DNA from 3 places in the Streptomyces sp. NPDC058375 genome. Region 3 is predicted to be linked to each of the others. Evidence: riboswitches for the same ligand, from Rfam matches in the RefSeq annotation. Region 3 holds a riboswitch; each other region holds the start of a gene.

Region 1 (3,265 bases), on a different contig from region 3:
GATGCCGAGCCCGGAGCCGATGGGGGAGCCGAGCGGCATGATCGCCGCGCACCCCACCTCCTCCAGCTTCCGGGCGAGGACCGGGTCGTCGTTGGTGTAGGGCAGCACGGTGAACCCCTCGTCGACCAGCGTCTCCGCCGCGTCCAGCAGCTCGATCGGGTCGGGCAGCAGGGTCCGCTCGTCGGCGATCACCTCCAGCTTCACCCAGTTCGTGCCGAGCGCCTCCCGGGCCAGCCGGGCGGTGAGCACGGCCTCGCCCGCCGTGTAACAGCCGGCGGTGTTCGGCAGGACCTGGATGGAGAGCCGCTCCAGCACCGAGAGCACCGAACCCTGCACGGTCGGGTCCAGCCGGCGCATCGCGACCGTGGTCAGCTCGGTGCCCGACGCGATCAGCGAACGCTCCAGCACCTCCAGGCTCGGGGCCCCGCCGGTGCCCATGATCAGCCGGGATCCGAAGGTGGCGGGCCCCAGTGTGAAGACGTCGTCGGACATGGTCAGCCTCCCTGTACGGCGGTCAGGACCTCGACGCGGTCGCCCTCGCCGAGCGTCGTGGCAGCCCACCGGCCGCGCGGGACGACGCTCTCGTTGACGGCGGCGGCGACTCCGGCACCGGCCCGGGTCAGCGTGGCGACGAGGGCGCCCAGGTCCGTTCCGGCGGGAACGGCACGGGCTTCCCCGTTCACCGAGACGGAAACGGTGGCTTCGGGTGCGGCGGGGGCTTCCGGTAGCGCATCGGCCTCCGGTACGGCGTCGGCTTCCGGTACGCCGGTGACTTCGGGCACGGCGGTGGCCGCCGGACCGGCGGGCTGCTGCTGGGTCATACGGGCTGCTCCTGGAGTACGGGGGCGGCGGTGGTAGTTCCGAACCGGCCGGGGCCGAAGGGGCGGGCCGCCTCGGGCAGCTCGCCGGTGGTCAGGGCGTCGGCCATCGCGTCCCCGGTGACGGGCGTCAGCAGGACGCCGTTGCGGTGGTGGCCGGTGGCGAGCAGCAGACCGGGCAGGGAGGTCGGGCCGAGCAGCGGGGCGTTGTCGGGCGACGCGGGACGCAGCCCCGCCCGGGTCTCGGTGAGCGGCAGCTCGGTGATGCCCGGCACCAGCTCGTGGGCGTCGCGCAGCAGCTCGTACACCCCGCCGGCCGTGACCGTGGTGTCCCAGCCCATCTCCTCACTGGTGGCGCCGACGACCAGCTCGCCGTTCTCGCGCGGCACGAGGTAGAGGTGGCCGCCCCGGACCACGGCGCGCACGGTGCGGCTGAGGAAGGGGGCGTACGCCGGTGGCACGGTGAGCCGGAGGACCTGGCCCTTGACCGGGCGGACCGGCGGCACGAGCTCCGGCGGGAGCCCCGCGAGCCGGCCGCTGAGGCTGCCCGCGGCGAGCACGACCTGATCGGCCGCGAACTGCGTGCCGTCGCCGAGCAGTGCCCCGGCGGCCCGGCCCCCGGCGACGGTGAGCCGCTCGGCGGCCGTCCGGCGGAACGCGACCCCGGCCCGCTCGCACGCGGCCAGCAGCGCGGCGGCGAGGCGGCGCGGATCCACCTGGTGGTCGCCGTCGACCCGGAGGCCGCCCCGGACGCCCGGAGCCAGCATCGGCTCCAGACGGCGGCATTCACGGCCGCTCAGCCAGACCGACTCCAGGCCTGAACGCTCCTGGAGGGCGTGCAGTTCGCGCAGATGCGCCCGGTCGTCGGAGTCCAGCGCGACGGCGAGCGTGCCGCAGCTCCGGAAGCCGGTCTCCCGGCCGCTCGCCTCCTCCAGCTCCTCGACGAACGCCGGATAGCGGGCGGCGGAGGCGAGGTTGAGGCCGAGCAGCATCTGCTCGCCGTAGTGCAGTTCGGTGACGGCGGCCAGCATGCCCGCCGCGACCTGGGCGGCCCCGCCGCCCGGTGCGGGATCGGCCACGGTGACGCTCAGCCCCCGCTGGGCCGCCCGCCACGCGGTGACCAGGCCGATGATGCCGCCCCCGATGACGAGGACGTCGGATCCTGAGGTTTCTCCCCGTGCTCCTGAGGTTTTCCCCGAGACGCGCATGAGTGTCCAGCCCCTCCCTTCGCCGGCATGACCCGGAGCAGGTTCGTACGGTCGGAGGCCGTCCAGCCTCCCTCTCAGCCCGGTGCGTCCGGGCTCCCGCGAGTGTTCTACCTTGGCCACCCTAAACCCCGCCGCCCACTGCCCAGTAGGGGAGCAGCCACCATGGCCCGTTCGCTCGACGGACTCGTCCTCGCGCCCGTCGCCGACCAGGCCCCGGGCCAGGTCGGCACCCGCACCCGCTTCACGTACCACGAGGAGGGCGGCCGGATCTGGGCCGAGTACGCGGGCGGCGACGTGGTCCGGGGCCACCTCGTCGGCACCCGGAAAGGGGATGTGCTGGACTTCCGTTACGTCCAGCTCAAGCAGGACGGAACGACCTCGTCCGGGCACTGCGTCTCGACGGTCGTCGACCTCGCGGACGGCCGGGTGCGGTTGGAGGAGCGGTGGCAGTGGGAGTCGCAGGAGGGCAGCGGGACCAGCGTGGTGGAGCAACTGCCCTCCTGACGACAGTTTTTCCGGGGCGCTTCCGGGGCCCTTCCCGCGGCCGTCTTCCTGACGTTTCGTCAGGTGATTAAGGTGGACGGGTGAGCGAGCAGCAGACGGAGAAGAGCCCGGCCCGGCACGTCGTGATCGTCGGAGCCGGCATGGCGGGCGTCCAGACCGCCGTCGCCCTGCGGGAAGCCGGCTTCGCCGGGCCCGTCACCCTGATCGGCGCCGAGCCCCACCAGCCCTACGACCGCCCGCCGCTGTCCAAGGCCGTGCTGCTGGGCAAGGCCGAGGACTCCGCCTTCGACGTCGACTTCGAGGCGCTCGACATCACCCTGCGCCTCGGCCTGGACGTCACCGCCCTGCGCGCCGCCGACCACGTCCTGGACACCGCCGACGGCCCCGTCCGCTACGACGCGCTGGTCCTGGCGACCGGCGCGGAGCCCGTGACCCTGCCCGGCACCGAGGGCGTGCCCGGCGTCCATCTGCTGCGCACCCTCGACGACGCCGCCCGGCTGCGGCCCGTCCTGGACCGGCAGCACGACGTGGTCGTCGTCGGGGCGGGCTGGATCGGCGCGGAGTTCGCCACCGCCGCCCGCGCCGCGGGCTGCGCGGTCACCGTCGTCGAGGCCGCCGCCCGCCCGCTCGCGGGCACCCTGCCCGCCGAGGTGGCCGCCCCGATGGCCGCCTGGTACGCCGACAGCGGCGCCGAACTCCTCACCGGGGCCCGGGTCGACCGCGTCCAGGAGGGGA
Region 2 (3,265 bases), on a different contig from region 3:
CGCCGGCGCGCTCTGCATGGAGTTCCTGATCGACGGCGGCGCCTGGTGGCAGGGCCTGCTGCTCGGCCTCGCGGTCGCGGCCAGCGCCACCCTGGGCGACCTGGGCGAGTCCATGATCAAGCGGGACCTCGGGATCAAGGACATGGGCACCCTGCTCCCCGGCCACGGCGGCATCATGGACCGGCTGGACTCGCTCCTGCCGACCGCACCGGTGGTGTGGCTGCTGCTGGTGCTGTTCGTCGGTTCCGGCTGAGCCCCCGGCACCCACCCCACCTGCACGTTCTGCGAGCGAGGGTCCGTCGTCCACAGGGCGGCGGGCCCTCACCCGTCTGTCTGCCACACTGGATGAACCATGCCTAAGCCCGGAGAACTCACTTTCGTCGCGCCCCGCGGAGCCAAGAAGCCCCCGCGGCACCTCGCCGACCTCACGCCCGCCGAGCGCAAGGAAGCGGTCGCCGCGACCGGTGAGAAGCCGTTCCGCGCCCAGCAGCTCTCGCAGCACTACTTCGCGCGGTACGCGCACGACCCGGCCGAGTGGACCAACATCCCGGCGGCGTCGCGGGAGAAGCTCGCCGAGGCGCTGTTCCCCGAGCTGATGTCCGTGATCCGGCACATCAGCTGCGACGACGACACCACCCGTAAGACCCTGTGGAAGCTGCACGACGGGACGCTCGTCGAGTCCGTCCTGATGCGCTATCCGGAGCGCGTCACGATGTGCATCTCCTCGCAGGCCGGCTGCGGGATGAACTGCCCGTTCTGCGCCACCGGGCAGGCCGGCCTCGACCGCAACCTGTCGACCGCCGAGATCGTGCACCAGATCGTCGACGGCATGCGTGCCCTGCGCGACGGCGAGGTGCCCGGCGGGCCCGCGCGGCTGTCCAACATCGTCTTCATGGGCATGGGCGAGCCGCTCGCCAACTACAACCGCGTGGTCGGCGCGATCCGCCGCCTCACCGACCCGGAGCCGGACGGACTCGGGCTCTCGCAGCGCGGGATCACCGTCTCCACCGTGGGCCTCGTCCCGGCCATGCTGCGCTTCGCCGACGAGGGCTTCAAGTGCCGCCTCGCCGTCTCGCTGCACGCCCCGGACGACGAGCTGCGCGACACCCTCGTCCCCGTCAACACCCGGTGGAACGTCCGCGAGGTGCTGGACGCCGCCTGGGAGTACGCGGAGAAGTCCGGCCGCCGGATCTCCATCGAGTACGCCCTGATCCGGGACATCAACGACCAGGCCTGGCGCGGTGACCTGCTCGGCCGGCTGCTCAAGGGCAAGCGGGTGCACGTCAACCTGATCCCGCTGAACCCCACGCCCGGCTCCAAGTGGACCGCCTCGCGGCCCGAGGACGAGAAGGCGTTCGTCGAGGCCATCGCGGCCCACGGCGTGCCCGTCACGGTCCGGGACACCCGTGGCCAGGAGATCGACGGGGCCTGCGGGCAGCTGGCGGCCTCCGAGCGCTAGGAGGTTCCCGGGCCTCCGAGCGTCGGCCTCCCCCGGGCGGCCGGAAACCGCCGGTGTAGCCTGGGCCGAAATCAACTTCATATTCCGACAGGGGAGCGCCACAGCGCTGAGAGTGCGGCACCAAGGACAGGTTGGCCGCAGACCCTCTGAACCTCGCCCGGGTCATTCCGGGTAGGAAGTTCGGACCTTACTCAAGCTGTTGCGCCCTGCCCGCTTCCGGTTCGCCGGACAGCGGGCGGGGCCGCGTCTCTTCCTGGTCACCTCCAGGAGGAATCACATGAACACCACCACGAAGTACGCGGCGACCGCGCTCGCCGCGGTGCTCGGCGTCACCGTGCTCGTCGGCTGCGGCAGCGACGACGGCTCGGCGGGCTCCGGCGCGTCCAAGGGCAGCGGGTCCAAGACCGTGACCCTGGTCAGCCACGACTCGTTCAACGTCTCGGACGAGGTGCTGAAGGCGTTCACGAAGGAGACCGGCTACAAGGTCAAGACCCTCAAGAGCGGCGACGCCGGGGCCGCGCTCAACCAGGAGATCCTGACCAAGGGCTCCCCGCGCGGCGACGTCTTCTTCGGTGTCGACAACACCCTGCTCTCCCGCGCCCTCGACATCGGCCTGTTCACCGCGTACGAGGCCAAGGGCCTGGACCGCGTCGCGCCGGACACGCAGACGGACGAGAAGCACCGCGTCACGCCCGTCGACACCGGCGACATCTGCGTCAACTACGACAAGAAGTTCTTCGCCGACAAGAAGCTCGCCCCGCCGAAGACCTTCGCGGACCTGCTGAAGCCCGCGTACAAGAACCTCCTCGTCACGGAGAACGCGGGCAGTTCCTCGCCCGGTCTCGGCTTCCTCCTCGGGACCATCGCCGCCGAGGGCGAGGACGGCTACGAGGCGTACTGGAAGAAGCTCAAGGCCAACGGCGTCAAGGTCGTCGACGGCTGGGAGCAGGCGTACAACGAGGAGTTCTCCGGCTCCGCCGGCGGCAAGAAGACCGGCGCCGACCGGCCGCTCGTAGTCTCCTACGCCTCCAGCCCGCCCGTCGAGGTGCTCTACGCCGACCCGCAGCCGAAGGAGGCCCCCACCGGGGTCGCCACCGGCACCTGCTTCCGGCAGACCGAGTACGCCGGGCTGCTGACCGGGGCGAAGAACGAGGCGGGCGGCAAGGCGCTGCTGGACTTCATGATCAGCAAGACCTTCCAGGAGGACATGCCGCTCAACATGTTCGTGAACCCGGTCGTGAAGGACGCGAAGCTGCCGGAGCTGTTCACGAAGCACGGCGAGAGCGTCGAGACGCCTTCCACCGTCGCGCCCGAGAAGATCGCCGCCAACCGTGAGCAGTGGATCCAGTCGTGGCAGTCGCTGGTCCTGAAGTAGGCATCGAGGAGAAGGCCGCCCGGCCCGCCGGCAGTGGGCCCGGGCGGCGGTCCGGGCGGCGCGGGGCCGCGGTGCGGCTCGGCCTGATGGCCGTGCCCGTCGCCTTCTTCGCGCTGTTCTTCGCCTATCCCGTGACCGCGATCGTCGGCCGCGGCCTCAAGGCGGGCGGCGACTGGCAGTTCGGGCGGATCGGTGACGTACTGGCCCGCCCGGACATCCTCGACGTCCTCTGGTTCACCACCTGGCAGGCCCTAGCCTCGACCGCGCTCACCCTGCTGATCGCCCTGCCCGGGGCGTATGTATTCGCCCGCTTCGACTTCCCCGGCAAGCAGGTGCTGCGGGCGGTCGTCACCGTGCCGTTCGTGCTGCCCACCGTCGTCGTCGGCACCGCGTTCCTGGCGCTGCTCGGGCGCGGCGGGCTTCTCGACGAG
Region 3 (3,265 bases):
CTCCTCGGCGACCAGCTCGCTGTTGGCCACCGTCCCCACACTGCTCTGGGCGATGGAGAAGAGCAGCAGCAGCGGCAGCGCCGCGCCCGCGTACGCCAGCACCAGGGTGTTGACCACCGAGGCGATGTGGTCCCTTCCGATCCGGATACCTGCCCGGTACAGCCCCTTCCAACCCATCTCCGGGTCGGCCTGGTGCAGTTCCCAGACGGCGGAGGTCTGGGTGACCGTCACATCGTCGAGCACCCCGAGCGAACCGATGATGACACCGGCCAGCAGCAGACCGCTCATATCGATGTCCGGGTAGAGACCGTGGATGAGGCCCGTGTTGTCGTCGGTGTTGCCGCTCAGGCTCGCCCAGCCGATGAACAGGGAGCCCAGCAGCCCGATCAGCAGCAGCGAGATCAGCGTGCCGACGACCGCGACCGACGTACGGGCCGTCACCCCGTGGCACAGATAGAGGGCCGCCAGCATGATCGCGCTGGCTCCGATCACCGCCACGACCAGCGGATTCGAGCCCTGAAGGATCGCCGGCAGGATGAACAGGGTCAGCACGGCGAACGACACGGCCAGCGCCACCAGCGCCATCACCCCGCGCATCCGGCCCACCAGGACCACCGCCAAGGCGAAGATCCCGGCCAGCAGCGCCATCGGGACCTTCCGGTTCACGTCGGTCACGGAGTACTGGAGGTCGCGCGGCGCGTCCGGTGCGTACGCCACGACCACGCCCTGACCTTCCTTCAGCTGGCGGGGCGCGTCCGGCTGGACCACCTCGACGAACCTACGGCCCTTGTCGTCGCCGCTGGTCACCTCGACGGTGGCCTTCGCGCATTCCCCTTCCTGCTCGTTGACGGCCTCCCGCCCCGAGGGCGTGGAGGTGTCGCCGGTCGGGGGCACCTGCGCGGCGTTGACGTCCGCGCAGTCGACCTGGACGACCTGGACGACCTTGCCGTCCTGGGTCTGGCGGTCGAATCCGACGCCGGTGCGCTCGTGGTCGGGTGCGCCGCCGGGCCAGAACGCGATCAGGCCGACGACGACCGCCGTCGCGAACGGGATCAGCACGGCGGCGATGACCTTGCGCAGGTGCCGGGAGACCGGGGCGGCGGGTCCGTGGCTGTGCGAGTGGCCGTGGCTGTGGCCCGGGGACGGCGGCTGGGGTGCGGGGTCGTTTTGGGGGGAGGTCACGGGGCGATCATCGCAAGAACAGAGGGGCCCTCTGGTCAGCTCGCCGGAAAGGACGCTAGCGTGGAGGCACCTTTGCACACGCGGGAGCTCGGAGCACCGGGCTGAGAGGGCGCTGACCGCCGTACATCCGTACGGGACACGCTGCGCCGACCGCCGAACCTGTTACCGGGTAATGCCGGCGTAGGGAGTAGGTCTCATGACCACAGCGGACGCACGCACGCCTGCCTCGAAACAGAACGCCGAGAGCACGGGCGACGAGGCCGGGAAGTCCATCGGCTGGCACAAGGGGTACGTCCAGGGCTCGCGCCCTGACCTCCGGGTGCCGGTCCGACAGGTGCACCTCACCAACGGCAAGGACGTGACGCTGTACGACACGTCGGGGCCGTACACCGATCCCGGAATCGACACCGATGTCCGCCGGGGCCTCGCGCCCCTGCGGGAGAACTGGATCATCGCCCGCGGCGACACCGCCGAGTACGCGGGCCGGCCCGTCCGCCCCGAGGACGACGGGCTCAAGCACACCTCGCCGCGCGGCGGGCTGCGCAACCTCGACGCCGTCTTCCCCGGCCGCCCGCGCCAGCCGCGCCGCAGCCGCGACGGACGTCCCGTCACCCAGCTCGCGTACGCCCGCCGGGGGGAGATCACCCCGGAGATGGAGTACGTGGCGATCCGGGAGAACGTCGAGGCCGAGGTCGTACGCGAGGAGATCGCGGCGGGCCGGGCGGTGCTGCCGGCCAACGTCAACCACCCCGAGATCGAGCCGATGATCATCGGCAAGCGGTTCCTGGTGAAGGTCAACGCCAACATCGGCAACTCGGCCGTCACCTCCTCCATCGAGGAGGAGGTGGACAAGATGACCTGGGCGACCAAGTGGGGCGCCGACACGGTCATGGACCTGTCCACCGGCCGCAACATCCACACCACCCGCGAATGGGTGCTGCGCAACTCCCCCGTACCGATCGGAACGGTGCCCCTCTACCAGGCGTTGGAGAAGGTGGACGGCCGGGCCGAGGAGCTGACCTGGGAGATCTACAAGGACACGGTCATCGAGCAGGCCGAGCAGGGCGTGGACTACATGACGGTGCACGCCGGAGTGCGCCTGCCGTACGTCCCGCTGACGGCCCGCCGTAAGACCGGGATCGTCTCGCGCGGCGGCTCGATCATGGCGGCCTGGTGCCTCGCGCACCACAAGGAGTCGTTCCTCTACGAGCACTTCGAGGAGCTCTGCGAGATCCTCGCGACGTACGACGTCACATACTCGCTGGGGGACGGGCTGCGCCCCGGGTCGATCGCGGACGCCAATGACGAGGCGCAGTTCGCCGAGCTGCGCACGCTGGGCGAGCTGAACACGATCGCCAAGCAGTTCGGCGTCCAGACCATGATCGAGGGCCCCGGGCATGTCCCGATGCACAAGATCAAGGAGAACATCGACCTCCAGCAGGAGATCTGCGAGGAGGCGCCGTTCTACACGCTCGGCCCGCTGACCACGGACGTCGCGCCCGCCTATGACCACATTACGTCCGGCATCGGCGCCGCGATGATCGCCTGGTGGGGCACGGCGATGCTCTGCTACGTCACGCCCAAGGAGCACCTGGGGCTGCCCAACCGGGACGACGTGAAGACCGGCGTGATCACCTACAAGATCGCCGCCCACGCGGCTGACCTGGCCAAGGGGCACCCGGGCGCCCAGGAGTGGGACGACGCGCTCTCGGACGCGCGGTTCGAGTTCCGCTGGGAGGACCAGTTCAACCTGGCCCTCGACCCGGACACGGCCCGGGAGTTCCACGACGAGACGCTGCCGGCCGAACCGGCGAAGACGGCGCACTTCTGCTCGATGTGCGGGCCGAAGTTCTGCTCGATGAAGATCTCCCAGGACATCCGCCGTCAGCACGGCGGTTCGCAGGAGGAGATCGAGGAGGGCATGGCCGAGAAGTCGAGGGAGTTCGCGGCTGCCGGCAACCGGGTCTACTTGCCGATCGCGGACTGACCTGCACGAACGGGGCCGGCCGGCGGCTCGTCCCCGACCGCCGGCTCGTCCCCGGCGGTCGGCTCCTCGTCGGGGACGGCGGTCGGGTTCTCAACG

Evidence for each region. A riboswitch is a leader RNA that binds a small molecule or an ion and turns the genes downstream of it on or off. The one in region 3 is predicted to bind thiamine pyrophosphate.
Region 1: another riboswitch for thiamine pyrophosphate. It lies ahead of thiO (glycine oxidase ThiO); the one in region 3 lies ahead of thiC (phosphomethylpyrimidine synthase ThiC).
Region 2: another riboswitch for thiamine pyrophosphate. It lies ahead of ACFWM7_RS18965 (thiamine ABC transporter substrate binding subunit); the one in region 3 lies ahead of thiC (phosphomethylpyrimidine synthase ThiC).

Annotation. Positions count from the first base shown of each region.
Region 1 covers NZ_JBHXJG010000275.1:1,070-4,334, reverse strand. The annotation lists gene ACFWM7_RS30280 (thiazole synthase) at 1-492, opposite strand, end outside; gene thiS (sulfur carrier protein ThiS) at 495-683, opposite strand; gene thiO (glycine oxidase ThiO) at 818-2,026, opposite strand; TPP riboswitch at 2,024-2,136, opposite strand; gene ACFWM7_RS30265 (hypothetical protein) at 2,189-2,530, shown strand; gene ACFWM7_RS30260 (NAD(P)/FAD-dependent oxidoreductase) at 2,611-3,265, shown strand, end outside.
Region 2 covers NZ_JBHXJG010000109.1:3,340-6,604, forward strand. The annotation lists gene ACFWM7_RS18955 (phosphatidate cytidylyltransferase) at 1-253, shown strand, start outside; gene rlmN (23S rRNA (adenine(2503)-C(2))-methyltransferase RlmN) at 353-1,459, shown strand; TPP riboswitch at 1,539-1,655, shown strand; gene ACFWM7_RS18965 (thiamine ABC transporter substrate binding subunit) at 1,737-2,834, shown strand; gene ACFWM7_RS18970 (ABC transporter permease) at 2,921-3,265, shown strand, end outside.
Region 3 covers NZ_JBHXJG010000029.1:26,902-30,166, reverse strand. The annotation lists gene ACFWM7_RS07685 (YibE/F family protein) at 1-1,182, opposite strand, end outside; TPP riboswitch at 1,253-1,386, shown strand; gene thiC (phosphomethylpyrimidine synthase ThiC) at 1,379-3,169, shown strand.